2 linked regions of the Marinomonas mediterranea MMB-1 genome follow. The main gene of each other region encodes a partner of the protein of the gene in region 2 in a complex. Links are inferred from orthologs where the notes say so. Each region holds a gene or a part of one and is shown on either strand. Other genes may lie near its edges.

Region 1 (2,981 bases), 2.1 Mb from region 2 along the record:
CGTGATGCTAGAAGCCCTCGATGTACTGGGTGAACGCGGCCGAGGTGTGGTTGTTGTAACACCGGATACAACCGAAGAAGAGTTGGAAGAGTGGCACGCTAGAGGCGCTAGAGGCGCTCGTATTATGCAACTGCCCCAAGGTGCCGCTGGTATTGATAAGCTGCTAGAGGTCAACGCAAAAATTAAGCCGTTCGGATGGACATGTATCGTGCAGTTTTACGGCAATGAGATACTTGAATACGTCCCTACGCTAGAGAAAATACAGGGTGATTATGTCATTGACCACTTCTGTAAGTTTATTCCGCCAGTTAAACCCGATTCAATCGAATACAATGCACTGCTTGGTTTAATTGAGCGCGGCAATGCCTATTACAAGATGGCAGGTGTCTATGAAAGCTCGAAAGTCGGTGCGCCTGAGTATTCAGACATCGAAGTGTTAGCGAAGCCTATTATCGAACGTTTCCCCGAGAGAGTGTTATGGGGAAGCAATTGGCCGCATGTTTCCGGGCCGATAGAGAATGCTCCCAACGACGCCATTCTATTGGACAAAATGATGGAATGGATGGGAAGTGATCAAACCCGTCAGCAAATTTTTGTCGAGAATCCCCAAAGACTTTACTGGTAGACGCTGACATCTACCACCTTGGCCGGCAGAGCGTAGGACGTCTCTGTCGGCCTTTTTTATGTTTACGACCTGCTGATTATTGTTCGGCATTGCTTTTAGAGCTATGCCTTAAGAGCCATGCACTTCGTTACCTAGACGGTTTTTCTGACGATCTATTACTTTCGACGCTTTGCAAAAGGGTTGGGGAAATCCGTAATGGTGCCTGTCCCGAGTTCAGCAGCGAGTCCAATACTTTCATGTAGACTTGGATGAGCATGAATGGTCAAGGCGATGTCTTCTAGCGTCGCACCATATTCCAACGCAAGGGTTAGTTCTCCTAGCAATTCCCCCGCGTGAGCGCCGACCAGCCCAGCGCCAAGCAGACGATGGTGCTCAGGTTCGTAGATTAATTTGGTCGCACCATTTGTTTGACCCGATGCGATTGCCCGGCCTGATGCAGACCAAGGAAAGGTCGCGACTTTATATTTGATGTCCTGGGCTTTCGCTTGTGTTTCAGTCAGTCCAACCCAGGCAACTTCTGGGTAAGTGTATGCAATAGAGGGAATCCCTAACGGTGAGAAGTGAGCAAGATGTCCCGCAACGACTTCTGCTGCAACGTGCCCTTCGTGGCTGGCTTTATGCGCTAACATAGGGCCATGAGTCACGTCTCCGATTGCGAAAATATGATTGATTGACGTTCTGCACTTATCATCGGTGACAATAAACCCTCGGTCGTCGACGTCTATATTTATTTCTGGAATGCCGGCGTTAAATCCATTGGGTTTTCTTCCAACCGCCACCAATAATGCATCGGCTTCTAACGTTTCCTCGCCTGTTTCTGTGGTTAGCGTCAGTTTAAGAGTCTCCCCAGAAGGGTCGACCTTGGTCATTTTCGTATGGGTTTTAAATTTCATTCTGGACGCGTTTGCTTTTTGGTAAACGCGTACCTGATCGGCATCCGCACCCGGTATCAGCTGATTTCCTTGCTCAACAATGGTGACTTTTGCTCCGAGTGCTTCGTAAACAGTGGCCATTTCTAAGCCAATAATACCGCCGCCTAAAACGACTAAATGATTGGGAATGTAAGGTAATTCAAGTGCTCGAGACGAGTTCCAAACACGATCGTCTTTTGGAATAAAAGGCAAATGGACGGCGGTCGAGCCAATGGCGATAATAGCGTGTTTGAATGTCAGTGTGTCAGTAGAAGCGTCTTTGCTGGCGTCATTCGAGTGTATTTTGATGGTGTGTTCGCTGCTAAAAAGCCCTTCGCCAATGTAGAGAGCAACGTTTCGTTGCTTGGCCATCAGAGCGAGATTTCCTGTGAGTTTATTTACCGTGGATTCTTTGTGTTTTCGCACTGTATCAAGATCTATTTTAGGCGCCAAGAAAGTAACGCCATGTTTTGCCTCTTGTGCCGTTCTAATATCGCCTGCTATGTGTAAGAGCGCCTTTGATGGGATACATCCGACATTTAGACAGACTCCTCCCAAATTCTCGTAGCGCTCAATCAGGGCGACGCTTAATCCCAAATCGGCTGCTCTAAATGCGGCGGCGTAGCCTCCTGGACCACTTCCTAATACAACGAGGTCATACATTGTCTTGTTGCTATGATGCATTGTTTTGTTCCTTCCAAACGTGTGAGTGAATCTGTGAAGTAAACGGCTTATGTATTTACCTATCAGTTGATATATAATATCTGGCTAAATTTTGCTCGCATTTTTTTTCTTAGTCAATAGAATGTCTACCATATGATAGAAAAATAAGAGGAACGAGTATGGATATGCAGGGTACTATCGAATCCGCAACGACAGCGGTAAATCCCACTAAAATTGCCATTATGGATGCTGCCGAAAAAGCGATATTGAAAAGCGGTTACAAGGCTATGAGCTTCCGTGATTTAGCCGCTGAAGTCGGCATCAAGAGTGCAAGTGTTCACTATCATTTCCCGACAAAAGGGGATCTTGTTACCGCGGTAATGCAGCGCTACAAAGAAGAATTTGCTAAGCGTTTAGTATTACCTAAGAAGAAAAAAAGTGCGGCTCAAAAGGCGTTAAACAAGTTTATTGATGGCTTTAAAGAGACGGTTGTAGATCAAGATAACCTAAGCCTTTGTACTGTTTTGTCGGCTGAAAAAAGTCTATTAGAACCCGCCACGTTAGAAGAATTAAGCGCGTTTTATCAGCTTAAACTTGATTGGCTTAGTAGCGTCGTGTCGTACATGCGTAAAGATTGGATGACCACTGAAGAGATCTCCAACTACGCTAGCCAAATTCTGGCGAGCTTGCATGGCGGTTCTGTTTTAGTAAAAGTGACGGGTGAGCCAGAAATGTTTAACCAAGCGACATGCCATTGGCGTGATCTGGCTAAGCGATTGGGA
Region 2 (7,906 bases):
TTTCTCTTCTGCCGCAACTCTATATGATATTGGCTTTAACCACTTTTTCCGTGGTTCCAGTGATAAACAAGAAGCGGATATGGTATTTTTCCAAGGCCATATCGCACCTGGCATATACGCTCGCTCATACATTGAAGGTCGCTTGACCGACGAGCAGTTGGATAATTTCCGTCGTGAAGTCGATGGTAAAGGTCTTTCATCGTATCCGCACCCTTGGTTGATGCCCGATTATTGGCAGTTCCCAACCGTTTCAATGGGACTTGGCCCACTACAAGCCATATATCAAGCCCATGTTCTTAAATATCAACATAGCCGCGGCTTAATTGACCATGGTGACCGTAAAGTTTGGGCGTTCCTTGGTGATGGTGAGTGTGATGAGCCAGAATCATTGGGAGCTATCGCTCTTGCGGGGCGTGAAAACCTTGACAACCTGATTTTCGTTATTAACTGTAACCTTCAGCGTTTAGATGGTCCAGTGCGTGGTAATGGCAAAATCGTTCAGGAACTTGAAGGCGTATTTCGTGGCGCTGGCTGGAACGTTGTTAAGTGTTTATGGGGCCGTCACTGGGATCCGTTGTTTGAAAAAGACGATAAGGGTCTTTTGGTTAAGCGTATGGATGAAGTTTGTGATGGCGAACTTCAGAACTATAAAGCTAACGGCGGCGCTTACACGCGTAAACACTTCTTTGGTAAATACCCTGAGTTGCTAGAAATGGTTAAGGATATGTCTGATGACGACATTATGAACCTTAATCGTGGTGGCCATGACCCATACAAAGTTTACGCTGCTTATAAAGAAGCGACTTCTCATAAAGGTCAACCTACCGTTGTCTTGGCACAAACTGTCAAGGGTTACGGCATGTTTAAGGCTGCTGAAGCGCAAAACACTGCGCACCAAACGAAAAAACTGGATGAAGAGTCTTTGGCTCAGTTCCGTGATAAGTTTGGTATCCCAATCAGTGATGAAGAGCTGAAAAATTTACCGTATTACCGTCCAGCTGAAGACAGCCCTGAAATGAAGTACTTGCGTTCACGCCGTGCTGAACTTCATGGTGATTTCCCTGTTCGCCGCAAAGACTGTGAAGCGCTTGAGGTGCCTTCTCTTGAAGCATTTAAAGCGCAAATTGCTGGCACCAAAGGTCGTGAGATCTCAACGACTATGGCGTTCGTGCGTGCATTGAATGTGATGGTGAAAGACAAGCAAATTGGTCCTCGTGTCGTACCAATTCTTGCCGATGAAGCGCGTACTTTTGGTATGGAAGGCATGTTCCGTCAGTTGGGTATTTACTCTTCTGAAGGTCAGCGTTACACGCCACATGATCATACTCAGATCATGTACTATAAAGAATCTCACGATGGTCAGATTCTACAAGAAGGGATCAACGAAGCGGGTGCTTTCTCTTCTTGGTTGGCGTTAGCTACGTCTTACAGTAACAGTAATCTACCTATGATTCCTGTTTACATCTACTACTCCATGTTTGGTTTCCAGCGTATTGGTGACTTGGCGTGGGCGGCAGGTGACTCTCAGGCGCGCGGTTTCTTGATCGGTGCAACTGCAGGTCGTACAACGCTAAACGGCGAAGGTCTTCAGCATGAAGACGGTCACTCACACATCATGGCTGGTACGATTCCAAACTGTGTGTCTTATGATCCGACTTACTCTTACGAAGTAGCTGTTATCGTTCAAGATGGCTTGCGCCGTATGTACAAAGAGAAAGAGAGCGTTTTCTATTACCTAACCGTAATGAATGAAAACTATGCGCATGAAGATATGCCAGAAGGTGTTGAAGACGGCATCATAAAAGGCATGTATAAGCTGAAGTCGCAGGCCAAAAAGGGTAATAAGCTTTTTGCTCAGCTACTTGGTGCTGGTGTTATCTTGCGTGAAGTTGAAGCTGCTGCTGAAATATTGGCAGAAGAGTTTGGTGTTGATTCTGATATTTGGAGTGTTACTTCGTTCAATGAATTGCGTCGTGAAGGTTTGGATGCAACTCGTTGGAATATGCTGCACCCAACAGAAGAAAAGCGTGTTTCTTACGTTGAAGAGTGTTTAGCTGGTAAAGGCCCTGTTGTTGCGTCTACTGACCATATTAAATTGTACGCAGATCAGATTCGCCCATTCATTGGCTCTACATACAACGTACTTGGTACTGACGGCTTTGGTCGTAGTGACACACGTGAAAAACTTCGCCACTTTTTTGAGATAAATCGCTACTGGGTTGTTGTTTCGACTCTTGAAGCGTTAGCGAAAGATGGTGAGATTGAAGCGTCTGTGGTTGCAGAAGCCATTGTTAAGTTTGGTCTGGATCCTAATAAGCCAAACCCTGTAACTGTATAAGTTGCAACATAATTAGGGATCAAGTTTGTGGTTATTCTAATCACAGGCTTGGTTTGTACCAAGAAAGATTCGTCTTTTTAGACAAAGGAGAATTCCGTGAGTACTGAAATTATTCGAGTACCGGATATTGGCGGTTCTACTGATGTTGATGTCATCGAAGTAAGTATTCAAGTTGGTGATATGGTTGAGGTAGATCAATCAATTATTGTTTTAGAAACTGACAAGGCTTCTATGGATGTGCCGTCTCCAGTAGCAGGAAAAGTGGTCAGTATTACTGTGAAAGAGGGCGATTCCGTCTCCGAGGGTGACGAGGTTCTTGTTCTAGAGGTTTCTGGTTCTGTTGCAGATACAGCGACGCCTGAAGCAGTGGCGCCTGTTGAAGCTGCGCCAGAAGTTTCTAAAGCCATTGAGCAAGCTCCTGCAGCAAAGGCTGTAAGCTCTGAACAACCTGTTTCAGTTCCAGATATTGGTGGTGCTACGGATGTAGATGTCATCGAAGTGTGTGTAGCGGTTGGAGATTCCGTCGCTGAGGGTGACTCTTTAATTGTATTAGAAACCGATAAAGCATCGATGGACATCCCTGCACCTAGTGCCGGTAAAGTCGTAAGTGTTTCCATTAATGTTGGCGATACGGTTTCCGAGGGTGACGCTATTTTAGTGCTTGCTGTTGAATCTGTAGAGGATTCGGTGAGTTCTGTTGTGGCTGTTGCACCTGCTCCAGCAGTAGAGGCGCCGGCTGAAGTTGCAGTGCCAACGATTATTCCTGGTGGTGTTGAGCAAGTTGTTGTTCCTGATATTGGTAGTGCGGAAGCGGTTGATGTCATTGAAGTAAGTGTCGCTGCGGGAGATGTTGTATCCGAAGGTGACTCACTGATCGTTTTGGAAACTGATAAAGCGTCCATGGACATTCCTGCTCCTAAAACAGGCACGGTGAAATCTATCGTGATCAAAGAAGGTGATAAGGTATCTGAGGGTGATTTGATCCTTGATCTTGAGGTTGAAGCTCAAGTTGTGGCTGAGGCTCCAAAGGTTGTTGCTCCAGTTGCTGAGAAGCCTGTAGTCACTTCTGAGGCTCCAAAGGCTCAAGCGACGGTTCCTGCGCAGTCTGCCGTTCTTTCAACGCCTTCTACGAAGGTGCATGCAGGTCCGGCAGTTAGGTTGTTAGCTCGAGAATTGGGCGTTGATTTAACGCTTGTTCGTGCGTCAGGTCCTCGTGGTCGAATCACTAAAGAAGACTTGCATGCGTACGTAAAAGACGCTGTTAAGAAAGCGGAATCAGGTGCTTCTAAACCGTCAGTTGTTGCGGAAGGTGCTGGTATACCTCGTGTGCCAGAAATCGACTTTAGCCAATGGGGAGACGTTGATGTTGTTAAGATGAGTAAGATCCAAAAGATCACCTCTTACAATATGACTCGTTCTTGGTTGAATGTTCCACATGTTACGCAATTTGATAAAGCTGATATCACTGACTTAGAAGCGTTCCGTAAAGGCTTAAAAGCTGAAATGGAGAAAGAGGGGATTAAACTTACTCCGCTTCCATTCTTGATAAAAGCCGTTGCTCAAGCGCTTGTTGTGAATCCTTCGTTTAATGTGTCGCTTCATGCTGATGGTGAAAGTATCGTTAAGAAGAAGTATGTGCATATTGGTATTGCGGTTGATTCACCGGTTGGACTGGTTGTTCCTGTGTTGCGAGACGCAGACAAGAAGTCGATCAAAGAGATTGCAGTAGAAGCGAATGCTTTGATTAAGAAAGCGCTTGCTAAGCAGCTTAAACCTGCCGATATGCAGGGTGGCTGCTTCACTATCTCTAGTCTTGGTGCTATGGGTGGTACGGGCTTCACTCCAATCGTCAATACACCAGAAGTGGGTATTCTAGGTGTTTCTAAAGCAGATGTAGAACCACGTTGGACGGGTAAAGAGTTTGAACCTCGTACTATGTTGCCGTTGTGTCTGTCATATGATCACCGAGCGGTGAACGGTGCTGATGCGGGTCGCTTTATGACATTCCTAAATGGATTGTTGAGTGATTTACGTCGCATGACGCTTTAAGGTAATTGTCTTATCTAAATTAGATTAGACGAAAAAAAGCCGCTGTTTCAGCGGCTTTTTTGTGTTCTATTTTTTGTGTTCTATTTTTTGTAGGCTCTTTTGATAAAAGAAGTCTTCAATCCGGTCTTTTTCCCACATCGCATCTTTATACCCTAGCTGAATAAGAGCCCTCAAATATGGCTGAGAAAAAAGCAAATAGCTTGCTGCGGTAGCCATGCCTGAATCCGAATTAGCGCCGAGATGTCTTAATGCGTTGTATACGGTTTTTGGCAGTGTCTCAATGTGCTCTAGCGCGATGTCATTTATTTCTTCTGAGGGCGAGACAATAAGCGTGTTTGTCTTTTTTAGTGTCTCGTTTTCATTGGTCTGATTTGAATTGGCCAATAGCCTATTTATAGTGCTTAAGCTCTTTATGTCTTCTTCAAGATTGTCGATAAAGGCGCTGTTCATAAGCTGGCCCGCGATTTGAGCGATGGAAGGAGGGCGAGAAGGTGTTTCCTCAGTGTTTGTTACTCTGTCTTTTTTGCGTTTTCTACTAACCCCTATAATAAAAAGCTCTGTCGCTCCGAGTTTTAGTGCTGGGCTAAGTGCGGATCTCTGCCTAATGGCGCCATCGCCATAATAGTGAGTATTTATCTTTTGAGCAGGGAATAAAATAGGAATCGCGCTAGAGGCTAGTAGGTGGTCGTGATTGATATTTTGTCTAATGCCTGAGTGTTTCTCGCTATTCCACTCTTCACAGCTACTGGTTCCTTGAAAGAAGCATTCGGATTTCCCGTTGCTGTAGTTCATGGCTGAAATAACCAGTGCTTTTAGTCGGCCTTGGTCGATCGAGTTTTGAACCTCATCGAGCTGTAAGTACCTTTCAAGTAAGTGCTTTAACGGTGTGTTCTCCATCAGTGATAAGCTGTCGCCATCAGATTGCTTTTTAAAGGTTGAAATGACGCTTTTTGTTAGGGAGGAGGCAAGTGGCCAGCGACTTGCTCTGTAAATTTGGTCGTGCGTTAGGTGTTTCCAAACGTATGAAAGTTGGCCTGTCGCTAGCCTGAAGTCCTCGCTGTAAGTCGCGAGCATTGCGGCATTCAGCGCGCCCGCTGAGGTCCCACACAGTATGTCAAAAGGCAGAGGATGGCCTCTAAAAAAAATTTTACCAACGGCTGAAAGAACGCCAACTTGGTAGGCTGCCCTGGCTCCCCCGCCAGATAGGATAAGTGCGCTATTCTTCATTACGACACCTTGTAAAATCTGTAATAAATGTCAATACACTTAACTTCATTATGAGTCATGCTTACATGTTTTTGTAGGAAAGTTGGCGTTTTATATAAGTGTGACCTGAGATTTCACTGTTTTGTTGCTCTTTTTGAGCGAAATTGTCACTAAAACCGAGTTTCCACGGCACACTACTTTGGTGGCTAATTGGTTAGAATAGTTAGAAAATTCATAATTAGAAAGAGATTTTCAATATGGGAGTTAAAGCCTCAATCAGCGGAATCGGTCTATGGACTCCGGCTAATACTATTACCAATGAAGAGTTAGTTGAGAGTTACAATAGTTGGGCTGAAGAATACAACCGTAAAAACAAGGAAGCTATTCAAAATGGAGCGTTAGAGTCGAAACCTTTTTCCAGTGCTGAATTTATTCAAAAGGCGTCAGGTATAAAGCAGCGATATGTCTACGAGAAAGAGGGCGTTCTTGATATTGCGCGCATGAGACCTAAAATAGCGGTGAGGGATGATGTTCAGCTTTCACATCAAGCCGAAATAGCAGTTAATGCTGCAAAAGCGGCACTGGAGTCTGCACGTAAAACCTCTAATGACATAGATTTAGTGATCGTTGCTTGTGCCTATACGCAGCGCTCCTATCCTGCTATTGCGATAGAGGTCCAGGCAGAACTGGGCATCAAAGGTCATGCCTTTGATATGCTTGTTGCATGCTCTTCTGCCACATTCGGTCTGCAGCGAGCAGTCGATTCGATCTCTGCTGGCTCATCAAAAGGGGTTCTCGTTATTAATCCTGAGCTGACATCTCCGCAGGTTAATTATGAAGATCGTGACTCTCACTTTATCTTTGGTGACGTGGCGACAGCTCTTGTTGTAGAGCCAGGTTCAGAAGTGGTGTCTGATCATGCGTTTGAAGTACTGGGTGTGCAGTGTGTTACGGAATATTCCAATAATATTCGTTCTAATTTTGGCTATATTACGCATGCAACGGACGAGGATCCGTATGCAAATGACAAATTGTTTCATCAGAATGGTAGAAAAGTATTTAAAGAGGTATGCCCTATGGCGGCAGCTCATATCGAGGGGCATATTCATTCGTTAAATATACAGTCAGATGCTGTTAATCGATGGTGGCTTCATCAGGCTAACATTAATATGAATACCTTAATTATTAAGCGTCTCTTAGGGCGAGACGCGGCTGCCGAAGAAGCGCCTATTGTACTTGATGAATATGCCAATACTGCATCGGCAGGTTCTATTATCGCATTGGCAAAGCACCATGTTGATATGCCTTCTGGGGCGCTAGGCGTACTTTGCTCTTTTGGCGCTGGCTACTCAATAGGAAGTCTGATTCTTAGAAAGCATTAGGTGAGTCGTTAAGGTCTCGAGAAGGGCTATATTAGGTAGCGTTGGTGATAATGATTATTTTTGGGTCTAAAGAAGTGATCTACTGAATTGAAATAAAAGCCTTTTTAAGGGAATATTGTAGCAACGACAAATAGCGAGGCTTTAAATATGGCAATTCATCATCAAGCTGGAAAGCTTGTGTCTCACGAATCTTTGGTAAATATTCCTAAATTGGTTTCATCCTACTACCAGCTTAAACCTGATGTATCTGTTGCAACTGAAAAAGTAAGTTTTGGCACGTCTGGTCATCGAGGTTCGGCGATGCAAACGAGCTTTAATGAAGATCATATTTTAGCGGTTTGTCAGGCAATAGCGGAATACCGAAAGCAACAGGGTTACAACGGTCCATTGTTTCTTGGTAAAGATACGCATGCATTGTCAGAATGTGCATTTGGGACTGCTCTCGAAGTATTTGCCGCTAATGGTGTTAACGTCATGATTCAAAAAGGGGATGGCTATACGCCTACGCCTGTTATTTCTCACGCTATTTTGACGTTTAATGCTTCCAATTCCGCGCTTTCAGATGGCGTTGTGATAACGCCTTCTCACAACCCTCCTGAGGATGGGGGCATTAAGTATAACCCCCCTAAAGGTGGGCCAGCCGATAAAGACATTACCAATTGGGTTGCTGAACGAGCAAACGAGTTATTGTTAACGGGTCTGATTGACGTAAAACGTATGTCGTTGGCAGAAGCAAGAGCATCAGACTTTGTGAAGGAGTTCGATTATATTGATCATTACGTCTCAGATTTGAGTAACGTCATCGATGTGCAGGCGATTGCGGATGCGAATATCAAAATTGGTGTTGACCCTATGGGTGGCTCCGGTATTGACTATTGGAATCCAATTGCCGAAAAGTACGGCTTAGATATTACAGTGGTCAATACAAAAG

What was found.
Region 1: the proteins of aceF (region 2) and lpdA are in contact, whole or in part, in a crystal structure (PDB 1EBD), measured with the Geobacillus stearothermophilus proteins. The link is inferred for Marinomonas mediterranea MMB-1 from one-to-one orthologs. Residues at the interface, in WP_033016211.1 of Geobacillus stearothermophilus: Ile130, Ala131, Met132, Pro133, Arg136, Arg140, Glu141, Asn155, Arg157; in WP_049624544.1 of Geobacillus stearothermophilus: Pro340, Ser341, Asp344, Tyr345, Arg403, Asp406, Val408, Glu431, Ala432, Gly433, Asp438.

Annotation. Positions count from the first base shown.
Region 1 is NC_015276.1:80,160-83,140, forward strand. It holds lpdA (dihydrolipoyl dehydrogenase), read right to left. Parts: upstream 2,221-2,981; coding sequence 781-2,220; downstream 1-780. Other genes in the region: MARME_RS00335 (amidohydrolase family protein), read left to right, coding at 1-625; MARME_RS00345 (TetR/AcrR family transcriptional regulator), read left to right, coding at 2,379-2,981. UniProt on the Escherichia coli protein: Lipoamide dehydrogenase is a component of the glycine cleavage system as well as of the alpha-ketoacid dehydrogenase complexes.
Region 2 is NC_015276.1:2,227,565-2,235,470, forward strand. Bases 1,974-4,910 are described here. They hold aceF (dihydrolipoyllysine-residue acetyltransferase), read left to right. Parts: upstream 1,974-2,434; coding sequence 2,435-4,387; downstream 4,388-4,910. Other genes in these bases: aceE (pyruvate dehydrogenase (acetyl-transferring), homodimeric type), read left to right, coding at 1,974-2,338; MARME_RS10270 (patatin-like phospholipase family protein), read right to left, coding at 4,454-4,910. Outside these bases: more of aceE, read left to right, coding at 1-1,973; more of MARME_RS10270, read right to left, coding at 4,911-5,614; MARME_RS10275 (beta-ketoacyl-ACP synthase III), read left to right, coding at 5,851-6,975; pgm (phosphoglucomutase (alpha-D-glucose-1,6-bisphosphate-dependent)), read left to right, coding at 7,123-7,906.